Regions from separate parts of the Clostridium sp. DJ247 genome, predicted to be linked through region 1. Evidence: riboswitches for the same ligand, from Rfam matches in the RefSeq annotation. Region 1 holds a riboswitch; each other region holds the start of a gene.
The links. Region 1 has a riboswitch for cyclic di-GMP ahead of HGI79_RS22120 (Ig domain-containing protein). Riboswitches for the same ligand answer to the same signal wherever they lie in the genome.
Positions count from the first base shown of each region.

Region 1 (3,488 bases):
AATGGTACTGTATATATTAGAGGAACTTATAATGGAAAAGGAGCAGCAACCACTATAACTATTAGTGCACCAGTATTTTCAAGTTTGAGATTCAATCCAAGTACAGCGACATTAGGGCGAGGAAATACCCTACAGATTAATTCTAGTGCAGTTATGTCAGATGGAACATCACAAGATGTAACAGCAAGTACTGTTTGGAGTACTAGTAATGCTAACTTAGCTACAGTAGATGCAAATGGTTTTGTTACAGTACCAAGTACGGCAACAAGTGGAACAGTATATATTAGAGGAACCTATAATGGAAAAGGAGCAGCGACAACTATAACTATTAGTGCACCAACATTTTCAAGTTTGAGATTCAATCCAAGTACAGCAACATTAAGACGAGGAAATACCCTACAAATTAATTCTAGTGCAGTTATGTCAGATGGAACATCACAAGATGTAACAGCAAGTACTGTTTGGAGTACTAGTAACGCTAACCTAGCAACAGTGGATGCAAATGGTTTTGTTACAATACCAAGTACTGCAACTAATAGTACTGTATATATTAGAGGAACTTATAATGGCAAGGGAGCCGCAACCACTATAACTATTCAAATTCCATAAAAGAGCTTGTCAATGAAGTTGTAAATCATATATCTGCTACAATAGGAAAAGGAGAGCAAAAACAGCTGGCAGTGACAGCAACAATGTCAGACAGCAGTACAAGGGATGTAACAAATGGAAGCGAATGTAATAAATTAATATTAAGGAGTCAGGGGGGGAATAGCTCTGACTTCTTTTTTCGTAATGCTACCTGCTAGTTGATATCTAGTAGTCTATATGATGGTGACGTACCACAACAGGTTCTTCAATTATTAAGATAAATTTATTTATCTTAAAGTCAGAAAGTGATTTCTGACTTTTTTATACTAAAGTAGTGCCTGTTGAAATTGGGTAATAATATGGTATAATATAGCATAATATGGTAAAATAATTTATACTTATTATATGTAGTACTTGGATAATAGCAAACTCAAACGAAAGTTGAGGGCGCAAAGCCACAGGTCTAAGGTTTATATAAACTATGATAGCCGGGTTGCCGAAGAACCAGTTTTTAATGGCTATTCTTCAAATAGACCATTTTTTTTATAGTAAAATAAAAAAATGGTTATAAGATTAGATTAAATATTTAGTTAATAAAGTATAGTTTCATGTTATTCAAGAGATATTTAACAAATTTTAAAGAAAGGGGATGGTGAGACTTGAATTTTAATGATACTAAATATTGTAGAAAGAAGGGGGGATGCAATATGACATCATCAAGGAAATTGATGAAAAAGATACTAGTTACCTTTGTTATAATTGTTATGAATTTAACAAGTTTTACAGCGTATGCTGCAGGTACAGTAATAGAAATTCTTGATCCTACACCGGATGTAACACCACCGGTATTAAATAGTTTAAACATATCTTCAAGTCAAGCATCACCAGGAAATCCTGTTAAAATTACTGCAGAAGTTAGTGATGAATTGTCGGGAGTTAACAGTGTTTATATATCTTATAGAAAACCTAGTGGGAATAGTACAGGAACATACCTTAATTTAAATCAGACTACCCAAAAATATGAAGGAACTATTAGTATCGGTACTTATGATGAAGCGGGTGAATGGATACCAAGTTATCTAGCTTTAACCGATAAAAAGGATAACAGTGGCTATGTATATGATGTCAACAGCACTTCTTCAGGGCAAAAGTTTGATTTTTCTCCTTATAGGGTTACTGTTTCAGGAGTTTCAATTCCACCCGTAACACCAGAGTCAACAGATAAGGTTCCACCTGTTTTAAACAGTATTACTACAAGTACTTCTCAAGTTAGCGGCCCTGGGACAGCAAAGCTAATAGCAGATGTCAGTGACGATGATACTGGAGTATATAATGTCTATGCCTATTATTTAAAACCAAGTGGCAGATCTTATTCTCTAGGTTTGTATTTTAATAGTACTACTGGTAAATACGAAGGAAATATTACAATTGGTCAGTACGATGAAATAGGAGATTGGAAGCTTAATTATGTATATTTAAGGGATAAAGCTGGAAACTATAAATGTATATATGATTCTGCTCTCTATCCAAGTATGTCAGAAAAGCAAGATTTTGGTAATTGCAAAATTTACGTAGATGGTATAACTCCAGATTTAATTGCTCCAAAACTGGATAAGCTTTCTAGAGAGTTGATTCAGAACACTAACAACTCTGCCCTATTTAAACTTTTTGCAGAAGTTAGTGATGAGTTGTCTGGAGTAAGTACAACCTCTGTATATGGTATTTATGCAAAACCTAGTGGCAAAACTATCACTATAAGATTCAATAGGAATGCAACTACAGGAATATATGAAGCATCCATTCCTATTGATAAATATGATGAATTAGGTACATGGGATCTAAAATATGTTTCAATGAGTGATAATAAGAACAACTATAGAACAATTTACGATGGTTCATCAGCTGAATATTTTAGTCTATTTGATTTTATTGTTAGAGGAGTAATAACAATTTCGCCTGTAGCTCCATTTAGTATTAGTGTATCTCCAACAAAAACTATGGTGCTAGAACGTGGGACAAGCCAACAAATAAGTACAACTTTAAATATGACAGATCAAACAACAAAGGATATTACTTTAGGTACTAGCGGAACTGTTTATATTAGTTCAAATCCTTCTGCTGTTAAGGTAAGTCAGGATGGGTTAATTACAGTTGAATCCAATGCATCTCCAGGTCCTGTTTATATTCAAGTTACAAATGGGGGATTGAGTGAAGAATGTAAAGTCGTGGTACCAGGAGCAATTCCTGAAAGTCATCTTCAAATAAATCCATTCAGTATAAGTTTATCATCAGGACAGAGCAAACAGCTTAATGTTATTGAATCATTGGCTGATGGTACAGTAAAGGAGGTTACAGAAGGGTCCACTGGAACTAAATATTTAAGTTCTGATACTTCAATGGTAACTGTAGATCAAAATGGATTGGTTCAAGTTTTACCTGGAGCAAAACAAGGCACTGCTAGAATTCAAGTAGATAATAATGGAATCAAAGGTGAGTGTGTTGTCACCGTAACTGGTCCACCAACCGTTAAGGCCCTTGCAATGACACCGGCAACAGCAACAGTATCTTACGGGGAAACAATACAATTAAGTGTAAGAGCGACAATGTCAGATGGTTCTACTAAGGATGTAACTAATGGATCCAATGGGACAGTGTATACTACATCAAATTCTAGCAGAGCTACAGTTGATGCAAATGGATTGATTAGTATACCAGCTAATGCAACCAGTGGCACAGTAACTATTAAAGCAATTAATAATAACACTACAGAGCAGTGTGTAGTAACAGTGAATGGAGTACCCACTTTAAGTAGTATAGAGGTAAACTCAACTGATGAAACATTAATGCCTGGTGATACAAGTCAGATAAGTGTGGTAGCAACAATGTCAGATGGAATAACT
Region 1 covers NZ_JABAIW010000112.1:183-3,670, reverse strand. The annotation lists partial or broken gene HGI79_RS22125 (Ig-like domain-containing protein) at 1-609, shown strand, start outside; cyclic di-GMP riboswitch class I at 1,002-1,089, shown strand; partial or broken gene HGI79_RS22120 (Ig domain-containing protein) at 1,296-3,488, shown strand, end outside.

Region 2 (3,724 bases), on a different contig from region 1:
AAAATTGGCAAAGTCGCCAGTAAAGTTTTAGTTCCAATACTTCTTATCTTCATGTTGATCCCCCTTACTTATAATGAAAATTTCATCTTTTATCGACCTGATATTTATAGCTTATCTTTATATCGATAAAATTTCTATAAATATTTAGATACTCAACTTACTTTTAACACAAATACTTTAAATATAATTAAATTCTATATTTTTATTAAAAAAGCCAGTGATAAGTATTTTTATCGCTGACCTTAAGTTATATAAATATATTATTTTTGATTATATTTACTATGATTTTTCTATATATGAAGTCCATAAATTTCTATAATAATAGATAGTCTTATCTTGTGTTATTCTGTATAATGCATCTAATAAAGTAATATGAATACCATAATAACTGTAGTTAATAGTAGGTTTAGTATTAGGTTTAGTTAAATATCCTAAATCATAAGTAACAAATCCACCTATATCATAATAAGGTAATATATATTTTAAAGTTTGAAATCCATTATTAAAATATAATTTAGCCTCGTTACTTATCCTATCATTGTTATCTAAATTAGACCAATCATACAATCCAATTAACGTAAACATATGTCCATTTAATGTATAAGATGGTGGATTAGTTACATAGAGCTGGAAGAAAGGATAATCAGAAAGTGATATATTTAGACTTCCAAGGTTATCTGTAACACCACCGCTGGATGTTCTTATAATTAAATACCTAAATACTGAATTACCTGCATGTATATATTTTTTATTATTTGTTAAGTTATACGCTCTAGCAAATACACTTAAAGCCTGACCCTGCGCCATGGATGATACCCAACCTGGCTTAAATTCATCATCATTAAGATAATGTTTATAGTAAAATGGATATCTAAAAGCTCCTAGAACATCAATTTTATCTATTAGCCAATTCGAAACCTTTAAAAATTTATCCTTCATTTCTCTATTGTTTCTTGGATTTTTTAAATATTCGTTGTAAAGAGTAAGAGCATATTGTTCTGTAGTTATTGGATTATAATAAAATTCTCCTGAATAGTTTACCATTGGTATCCCATCTTTATCAAACTTAATCTCATCAGAATTGGAATAACTTAAAGTATTTTCTATGAGTAAGTAGTTTCCAAAGGTATTATATTCTCCTAGACTTTGATATTCATAATGTGAACTCATATACTGTTTTTGCGCCGCAGCTGCTAGATTAAAATATTCTGGTTGTTTAAGCCTGTTAACTATACCCTGTTCTCCTCTTTTAGCTAATATTGAACAAATATTAGCTTCATCTTTTATTGTTTCTGATATTCCATCTGTTTTTATTATTATATTGTATCCATCTATAGCTCCATCATATTTTCCGTTGAGCTGACTTCCCTTGCTCCAGTTTAGTATAATCTTTGCCCTTTCATCTAAAGCATCAGTAAATCTTTTATCACTTGGATATTTACTGTGTGCTTCTGAAAGAACTCTTAAGGCTTCGTAAGGCTGCGAATAAGAATACCCCTCAGCAGTATTATAATAGTCTTCAGCCGAGATTTCCGCAGCTTGTACATTATAAAAACTTAGTGATACTACTAAGATAATACTACTGATACATATTAATTTTCTTAAATATTTCATTAAAAACCTCCTTGTAAAAGCTACTAAAAACATTTCCTGCTGCTTACTTGCTTTAACAAGTATAATACAAAAACAAAGTTGTAACAAAGTTATTTTACTTTGAATATTTATAGGTTTACTAGCAATATGGTAAACTTTTCTCCCCTAAGCTTATATTTTTACTTCCTAGGCTAAATCTATAGATATTTTCAGTATGAAATTATATGTTTATTTTTAAGTATTTTTTATAAAACAAGCTAACTAAATCTTGAGGTTTCTACGATACTCTTTTCCATTAATAATTTTAAGGCAAATTTTATATTATTATAGTAAATTAATTGATTTACTATAATAATTATAATATAATGTAAACATAAAGTGTTATACATAAATTTACAAGTTTATATAAATATACAATAAAGTTCTATTTTTATACTTTAATATTACACTATTTTTTAATGTATTATATCGACAATAGCACACTTACTGAAAGGTAAGGCCGCAAAGCTATGGATCTAAGGGAATTTACATTTCTATGATTGCCAGGTTGCCGAAATATGATTTAATATTGTATCAGTATTTATTTCATGATTCATTAAGGCACCTATATTATTATAGGTGCTTTTATTATTTCGCGGATGGAAATGGTTATCCTGATAATTTAAAAGGTAATGAAATCCCCTATGGAGCTCAAATAATTGCAATTGCGGATACCTTTGATGCTCTTACATCAAATAGGATATATAGAAAATCTATATGTAGTGATCTGGCTTTTGAAGTGTTAATTAAAGAAAAAGGAAAACAGTTTAACCCTGAATTAGTGGATATATTTATAGATGTTATTAAAAATAAATTCTTAAGTGAGCAGCCACTCAATAAACATAATACTCTATTAAAAGTATTGTAAGCTATCGTAAGACAAATCCCATCTGATTCAAGTTTCACTTTATAAAAAACTGTAACTTTATTTAAGTATAGTGAATATACTGATTATGTAGTTCAATATTATGGAGGTATATTTATGTACTTTAGAAGTGACGACGAAACTGTTAACGAAAAACTTAATCAGGAGGTAGAAGAAGATCGCCACCATCACCATGAGCATGAGCATGAAGATAAAGAACCGTCTTTTACGAATACCTGTCAACACACATATTACTGCCCAATAGCTTACTGCTGTCCAGCAGTATATGGACAACAACTAGCTCAACCTCAGAGAATAGCACCACAGGTTGCTCAAGCTCCAACAGCTCAAATTCCAACAGCACCTAATCAATTTGGTTTACAACAAACCTTTCCTGAGGATATAGTACGTGATGATGCAAGTTTTGAAGATACGGATAACTATCGCCAATATTATCCTTATTACTATCCATATTACTATCATCAACCATATTATCCTCCTTATTGGTATCATAGGCCATATTATCCTTACCCAGGGCATCATAGACCTTGGTGGTACTAATAGAACTATGCAAAATTAGGAATTAAAACATACTATGAAAGATAGTTTCTGTTACTTACGTTACTGAAACTATCTTTTTTATAGTTAACTTTTTAAATAATTAATAAACACTAGCATTTCTGCTAGTGTAAGGAGGAATATATAATGTACTTGTAGTAAATTATTAATTTTATTATATGTATTATAAAAAAATATATTACCTACAATATAAAAAAACAGAAAAGTCTATAATAAAGCTACAGACCTTTCTATTTCACATGTCATCTTATAAGATATATCTTACTTCAATCCTTGTTCGTAAGCTTCTACCATTTTCTTAACCATGTTTCCGCCTACTGATCCAGCTTCTCTTGAAGTTAGATCACCATTATAGCCTTCTTTTAAGTCTACTCCTACTTCTCTAGCTGATTCAATTTTAAATTGATCTAATCCTTTTTTTGCTTGTGGTACTAATACTCTATTATTTCTGTTTGCCATAATTAATCTCTCCTTTAAACTATAATTTTTACTTTATGCTTTGTTTGTACTTATGTTTGTACTTATGTTTGTAATTAAAGTTTGTGCAGTTATAAAATTATTACACTATTAAATTACTTGTAAATTTTCTAACCTTTATCAAAATTGGAGAAATGAATGACTTCTATGATAAAAATTTATGGAATAAAA
Region 2 covers NZ_JABAIW010000064.1:7,576-11,299, forward strand. The annotation lists gene HGI79_RS19340 (methyl-accepting chemotaxis protein) at 1-53, opposite strand, end outside; gene HGI79_RS19345 (D-glucuronyl C5-epimerase family protein) at 280-1,614, opposite strand; cyclic di-GMP riboswitch class I at 2,060-2,148, shown strand; gene HGI79_RS19350 (HD-GYP domain-containing protein) at 2,129-2,500, shown strand; gene HGI79_RS19355 (hypothetical protein) at 2,615-3,058, shown strand; gene HGI79_RS19360 (alpha/beta-type small acid-soluble spore protein) at 3,338-3,535, opposite strand.
Region 2: it holds a riboswitch for cyclic di-GMP, as region 1 does, so the genes downstream of both, HGI79_RS19350 (HD-GYP domain-containing protein) here and HGI79_RS22120 (Ig domain-containing protein) in region 1, are expected to answer to the same signal.

Region 3 (3,724 bases), on a different contig from region 1:
TTTATTCTACTTATTACAGGAGAAAGCATATCTATTTCCGTTCTCATAATTTCTCGTAGAACTCCGTCTACTCTAAACCTGACTCTCATTTCTTTTTCATCTGGTTCTATATGAATATCTGAAGCACTATACATCATGGCATTTTCAATTATAGTATTTAAAAATTTTATAATAGGTGCTGCCGCTTCATCTACTATTTCCTCTTCTCTTTCAACCCTCCTGCTAGAAAAACTCTTAGTATAACTTTGTGCTGCTTCCTGAGCTCTACTTTTTCCATAGTATTTTTCAATATTATCTAACAAACTATTTCTTAGTGCAATAGCAGTCTTAACATTATACCCTGTAGCTATCTTTATATCTTCTATAGCAAAATAATTCAACGGATCACTCATAGCCACAAGTAAAAAACCATTCATAATATCTATAGGAATAGCTTCATGTTTCTTCGCAATACTTACCGGGAGAATATCTATAACATCTTGTCTTACATTTATAGCATCTAAGTTAACTAGCGGTATACCTAGCTGCTGCTTTATAGCATTAACTATCTGTTCATTAGTAGTAAAACCCTTACTTACAAGTACCTCACCAAGCTTTTCACCTGTTTCCTTCTGTAAGATAAGGGCTTTCTGTAGAACATCTTCAGTTATAACTTCTGCATCTATTAAGATTTCTCCTAGACGTTTTTTTACTTTTGGCATAGATTTACCCCTTTCATATTCTTATTCATACCTTTCTAAATACATTTTCTTGTCTCTACGAGAAAATATCTTGTTATTGGGATGCTTATCTATTTCACTTAAATATCTTAACTTAGTTTAATGCTATCAAATAGAAATTAGAGAGAACATAGTTTCCCACATTCTCTCTGAATTACTACTTAATTCTGTATATTTGAGTTACTGTTCCTACGTTATCTACGCCGTATAAAGCATATCCATCATTGTAAACTACTACTACTACCTGCCCAACTTTTGTACTATCACTGCCACCATCTGTTGTTATATTAGTGTCAGTTCCCATACTATTGCCATCTTTATCAACTATATAAACAGCTGCGTTTCCCTTTTTAATAGGATTTATAACTTTTTCATCTGCTGTTGCTGAACTAGTTGGACTTAAAGTATAACCAACACCTGATACTGCAGTATGACTTAAATTAAGTGCGTTATCTAATGCATCTCTTACCTTATCAGTATCCAAATATGAATTTGACCCGGTTGAATCCGCTGTTTTAGTTTCCAAGTATGCCTTTACTGTATTTACATTTGTTATAACTCCTGTGTTTTTTGAAGTATTTTTAAAAATTGTAGACTTAGGTATTAAAACTACAGCTAATATTGCAATAATAGCTAATACAATCATAAGTTCAATTAACGTAAAACCTTTTTTCTTTTTCATAAAATCTCATCCTTTCCTTAATTAAAATTAAAAACTAAACAACAAATTTTTTCTATAAATTTCAAGTTAACAAGTGTTAAACTAATTTAACCATATATGTTTTACACTATCTCCTCCTTCTACCCACACTCTGAGGTTCTAGCTAGAAATTTAAATTATACGTAGGAATATGTTGACAAAACTGAAAGTACATTTAAAAACTTTTTTATCAGTCTTAGTGAAGTGTTTTAGAAAATCTTAGAACTTTATATATGTTTGAGCGCAGCGAGTTTATATAAGGTTCTTAGATTTTCTTAAACACAAACTTTAGACTGATTAAAAGTTTTTAACGTACTGAAGTTTGGCAACATATTCCGGAGTATAATTTAAATTTCCATCTAGCCCCCCTACAAATACCAATTCAAAATACTTTGTCCAAAAAACACCACACCAACAGCAGCAATAACAATAGATGGACCAAAAGGTATGTAATCTTTTCTTGACTTCTTTCCTAATAAAATAAGTATCACTCCTATAACTGATCCAATAATAAAGGATAAAAACAACATAACTGCTGTAAGCTTAAGCCCTAGAAACAATCCACAAACAAGACAGATTTCTACATCTCCCCAGCCCATACCGCCTTTTGTTATTAAAGCAATCAGTGATAGAATCCCTCCACCTAGCACGCCACCATAAATATAACTTTTTATAGGTAGTCCCATATAAAAATATATTGCTAAAAATATTACTGCAGCAACTGCACCTGTTACCGTAGTATTAAAGTAAACATCTGTAGTATCAAAATCTATCATTCCGATAACAATAAGTATGCTTATAAATACTATATATTTTATAAGACTTATTGTTATTCCATATTTAATGTAAAGCATTAAATATATCAATCCTGTTATAAATTCTATAATAGGATATCTTATTGATACTTTTTCTCCACAGTATCTACATTTTCCTTTTAAAAATATGTAACTTACAATAGGAAATAGGTCATACCATTTAATTTCGTTATTACAGCTTGTACAATGTGACGATGGATAGGCAATAGATTGCTCCCTTGGTATTCTATATATACAGACATTTAGGAAGCTTCCTATTATAGTTCCAAGAATAAAAATAGTAACACCATAATAAATATACATGCATACTCTCCATTTTCAGTGTAAAGCAAAACCCTATACCCTTAAGAAATTACTTATGAGTATAGGGTCGGTTGCATCACTAACTCTATACACACCAGATGCCCAAATACAGTGTGTATCTCATTGTTTCCCTTATCACCTTGTATATTATTGGTTTAATTTTACCATTTAATTTAATTAAATTCAACAAGTTTTCGTTTGCAATTTACCTATTTTATATTTCGTTATATCATCATAGAAACTAAAGTGCATTTATTATTATTTAACAATAAAAAAGTACTACGCATATGCATAGTACTTTTTATTATATCCTTATTTCCTAATCCTACGATTAGTACATTCCCATTCCATCCATTCCTGGTGCACCTGGCATTGGAGGATCATTCTTGCTAGGAATATCAGCAACAACTGATTCTGTTGTTAGTAATGTTGATGCAACTGATGCAGCATTTTGTAGAGCTGATCTTGTAACCTTAGTTGGGTCAACTATACCAGCTTTAACCATATCTACATATTTATCGTTTAGTGCATCATATCCAACACCAACTTCGCTGTTTTTAACTTTTTCGATTATTACAGAACCTTCAACTCCAGCATTAAATGCTATTTGTCTTACTGGCTCTTCTAATGATTTTTTGATTATATCTATACCAACTTTTACGTCTAATACATCAGAAGTTAACTTGCTAACCTCTGTAATTGCATTAACATAAGCTGTTCCACCACCTGGAACTATACCTTCTTCAACAGCTGCTTTTGTAGCTGCTAAAGCATCTTCTATTCTTAATTTCTTTTCTTTTAATTCAGTTTCAGTTGCAGCTCCAACTTTAATTACAGCTACTCCACCTGCTAATTTTGCAAGTCTTTCTTGGAATTTTTCTCTATCGAAATCTGAAGTAGTTCCTTCGATTTGTCTCTTAATTTGAGCTATTCTGTCTTGGATAGCGTTCTTGTCGCCTTTTCCATTTACTATAGTAGTATTTTCCTTACCTACTTTTACTGATTCAGCTCTTCCAAGCATGTCGATTGTAACTTCTTTTAGTTCTCTTCCTAAATCTTCTGAAATTACTTCTCCGCCAGTAAGTATTGCTATATCTGTTAACATATCTTTTCTTCTGTCACCAAAACCTGGAGCTTTTACTCCTACACAAGTAAATGTTCCTCTTAATTTGTTAACAACAAGAGTA
Region 3 covers NZ_JABAIW010000011.1:24,512-28,235, reverse strand. The annotation lists gene HGI79_RS06390 (GspE/PulE family protein) at 1-701, opposite strand, end outside; gene HGI79_RS23165 (prepilin-type N-terminal cleavage/methylation domain-containing protein) at 877-1,401, opposite strand; gene HGI79_RS06380 (A24 family peptidase) at 1,788-2,537, opposite strand; cyclic di-GMP riboswitch class II at 2,594-2,677, opposite strand; gene groL (chaperonin GroEL) at 2,869-3,724, opposite strand, start outside.
Region 3: it holds a riboswitch for cyclic di-GMP, as region 1 does, so the genes downstream of both, HGI79_RS06380 (A24 family peptidase) here and HGI79_RS22120 (Ig domain-containing protein) in region 1, are expected to answer to the same signal.

Region 4 (3,724 bases), on a different contig from region 1:
GGAATGCAGCCAGGTTGGTATAGATGGTATTATTATACCTGATCTACCTATAGAAGAAAGAAAAGATGTTATGGATATAGCGGATAAATATAATGTATACTTAATACCTTTAGTGGCTCCTACTTCTAGTGAGCGTATTCAAGCTATAGCTAATAATTGTAAAGGCTTTGTATATTGTGTATCTACTAATGGAGTTACTGGTGCAAGACAGAAAATAGCTACAAATATTCCACAATACATGGAATTAGTATCACAATATACTGAAATGCCTAAAGGTTTAGGTTTTGGAATATCAAGTGCGGAAATGGCAAAGGAATTTAAACCTTATTGTGATGCCATTATTGTTGGAAGTGCTATCGTAAAAAAAATAGCAGAAGCTGAAAGTAAAGAAGCTGCGGTGGAAGCTGTAAGAAGCTTTGTAGCGGAAATAAAAGAAGTTTTACGTTAAAAACTTAAGAGAGTATTAAGCTCAAGTCCTAGATGTATATACGTGTCCGAAATTTAATTTAAGCTGTAGATATCTATAGATGTTAACAAATTTAAAAGTATAAATGATACCTATGGCGATGAAATAGGTGATAAGATAGAAGTTAGTATGGAGATTTTATTTCTGTACTAATTTTTGTTGTTAAGAGTATTTATAATTTTATTATCCATATAATATAAAAAAAGGTATGAAACTAATAATTATGTAGATATTGTTTATGATATTGTCAGGATGGAGGTGTTATGAATGAAGGATTGTGAGAATAATCTTACAATGATTCGAAATCTTGTAGGAGAGATAATTGAGGATGATCTTAAGTATGTAGATTATTATGTTTCTCAGTATTTAGGTATATTCATTCCAAATTTTTATAGGACATTTGCAGTATTTAAGCTGAAAAATAGCGTAGCAGTTACATGGACAATTGAAAAGAATTTTGCACCTAAAGAAAAAATTAGTCTTACATAATGATAGTAATACAAGCATGAATGAATCAGACTTTAAGATAGTTTTTAACTAAATTTATAATATAATATTAAGATGCCTAAAGAACTTGCGTATTAGTAAGTTCTTTTTTAGTGTGCTCAGTATGAGGAACAGCTAAAAATCTTCAAATTGATCCAGTACTTAAATTACTTTATTAGAAGTTACAATGGTATATCAAATTTATTATGAAAAAAAACTTCTTACTAGAAGTAGTATTAAAAATATTATTAAGTAAAATTAACAATATTTTTCAAAAATTTTTAATTATTATGTTGAAAATTGGTTTAATAAGTGTAATAATATAAAAAATAACAATTTTTAATATTAAAAGGCTATTTTATATATATTGCGTAGCAATATGTGGTAATCACATGTTTTATAGTATTTATTAATGTTTTGTTAAATCATAGCATTGTGCAGAAAACCTTAAATAAAACGTGTTTTAGATATTTACCATTTTATGTTGCACAACATTTATTAAATATCCTATAAAAATAAAAAATCATAAAAAACCTATATAATGATAATAGCACACTTACTGAAAGGTAAGGTCGCAAAGCTATGGGTCTAAGGAAAATTCTACTTTCTATGATTGCCAGGCCACCAAAATATAGTTATAACAATAATTTGTATATTTGTTTGTATTTTGGTGTCTATAATTTAAATTTATAGGCACCTTTTAATTTATCATTATTTTAAAAAAACAAAATAGAAGTTACATGTAAATGGGACAACATAAATGCTTATGGTTTAAAAATATATTGCTGGAGGGAAGTTATGTTTAGAACAAAAATATCAATTATTGGAGCTGGACTTGTAGGTTCATCAATAGCTCATACTTTAATGTTAAGTTCAATAGCAACAGATATTGTATTAGTAGATATGAATATGGAAAAAGCTGAAGGTGAGGCTATGGACTTAAATCACTGTGTACCTTCTATGATGCCTGTTAAAGTTAAGGCAGGTAAATACTGCGATTGCGCTAATTCGAAGATGATAATTATAACTGCTGGAACAGTTCAAAAACCAGGGGAATCAAGATTAAATCTTACACAACGTAATGCAGATATAATGAAATCTATAATAAATGAGATTAAAGACTATTGTAAAGATTCAATTATTTTAATAGTTACTAATCCAGTAGATATTTTAACTTTTGTGACAAATAAGCTGATTGGTATGGAATCAAGAAAGATAATAGGTTCTGGAACAATTTTAGATACCGCAAGATTTAAATTTTTAATAAGTGAATACATTAATGTAGACAGTAGAAATATATGCGCTTATGTAATAGGAGAGCATGGAGATAGTTCTGTCCCTGTGTGGAGTGCAGTAAATATTTTAGGTGTAGATATGGAAAATCTTTTAAATAAAAATCATAAGATAGAAAAAATAAGAGATATAATCCATAAAGAAGTTGTAGATTCTGCATACAAAATAATAGAAAAAAAAGGGTCAACCTATTATGGAATAGCTGTAGCAGTAAGAACAATAGTAGAAACAGTTGTTAGAAATCAAAATTCCGTACTTACAGTATCAAGCTATTTAACAGGGCAATATGGAATTAAAGATGTCTGCATATCTCTTCCAACTATAATAAATTCTTCAGGCATAGAAAAAGTAATAGATATTCCTTTAGATATACATGAGATAAAAAAACTTCAAGTATCTGCGGATTCATTAAAAAATATTATTTCAAGTTTAAGTATTTAATATTAATATCTAATAAAATCGTAAGTGTTAATAAATTTTAAAAAGGGGGAAATGGTTATTTTTTGTTATGATTTTAATAACCATAATAGAATATGAGTAGAATAGATAATTTATTGTATGAAATAGAGGATATAGTGAAGGTAGGTATAACTAAAGAGGATGTAGCAAATATTTTAAGTACTTTAGGATGTTCTTTTCCTGCTGAATTTATAGAAGAAATTCAGTTGTATGGAGATTATTTGCCGAAAAATAAAGAAATAGGCTTTTCAGAGAAAAAGAGATATCTACATTTTTTATGGGATGTATTAGATAAATCCCCTATGTGTCTTGTAGCTAACTTTGCTATTCCATTTAGAAGGATATTAGCAAAAAAACTATTTAAGTCCTGTGGAGAAAATTTTATAGCTGAAGAAAATGTTCGTTTTAATATACCAGATAACATTGAAATAGGCGATAACGTATTTTTAAACAGGGGAACATTTATAGATTCTAAAGGTGGTGTACTTTTAGGAAATTCTGTAGTCATAACTGAAGGAGTAACAATATTTACTCACTCTCATACAGAGCATGATCATTCCCTAAGAACCTATGCTCCTGTAATAGTAAAGGATTATGTTAAGATATATTCAAATTCAACAATATTACCAGGTGTGACAATTGGAGAGCAATCTATAGTAGGTGCTTGTTCATTAATAAACAAGAGTGTAGAACCAAATGTTTTAGTGGCAGGAGTGCCTGCAAAACAGGTAAGAAATCGAGAAACTTTTGATAATAGTGGAGATCAATTAAAACACATATGGCTTTATAATAGTGAATTTCAAAATGATTAATTGTAAAATTAAAAGGCTTTAAATTTCTTTTGTATTGGTAGAAATTTTGATGTTTTAACATAAATTGTACCAATACTTACCATAAGGCTGCCGTTTTAAGAATGTAATAACAAAGAATAATAAACAAGGTAAAGTATGGAAAACAAATTTTATAATATTTATGTAAGGGGATCAAAATCTATGAAAATGTCTTTTAAATCCAAATTAA
Region 4 covers NZ_JABAIW010000048.1:15,531-19,254, reverse strand. The annotation lists gene trpA (tryptophan synthase subunit alpha) at 1-448, shown strand, start outside; gene HGI79_RS23735 (diguanylate cyclase domain-containing protein) at 518-619, shown strand; gene HGI79_RS17210 (hypothetical protein) at 734-955, shown strand; cyclic di-GMP riboswitch class I at 1,492-1,581, shown strand; gene HGI79_RS17205 (L-lactate dehydrogenase) at 1,751-2,686, shown strand; gene HGI79_RS17200 (acyltransferase) at 2,779-3,516, shown strand; gene HGI79_RS17195 (methyl-accepting chemotaxis protein) at 3,697-3,724, shown strand, end outside.
Region 4: it holds a riboswitch for cyclic di-GMP, as region 1 does, so the genes downstream of both, HGI79_RS17205 (L-lactate dehydrogenase) here and HGI79_RS22120 (Ig domain-containing protein) in region 1, are expected to answer to the same signal.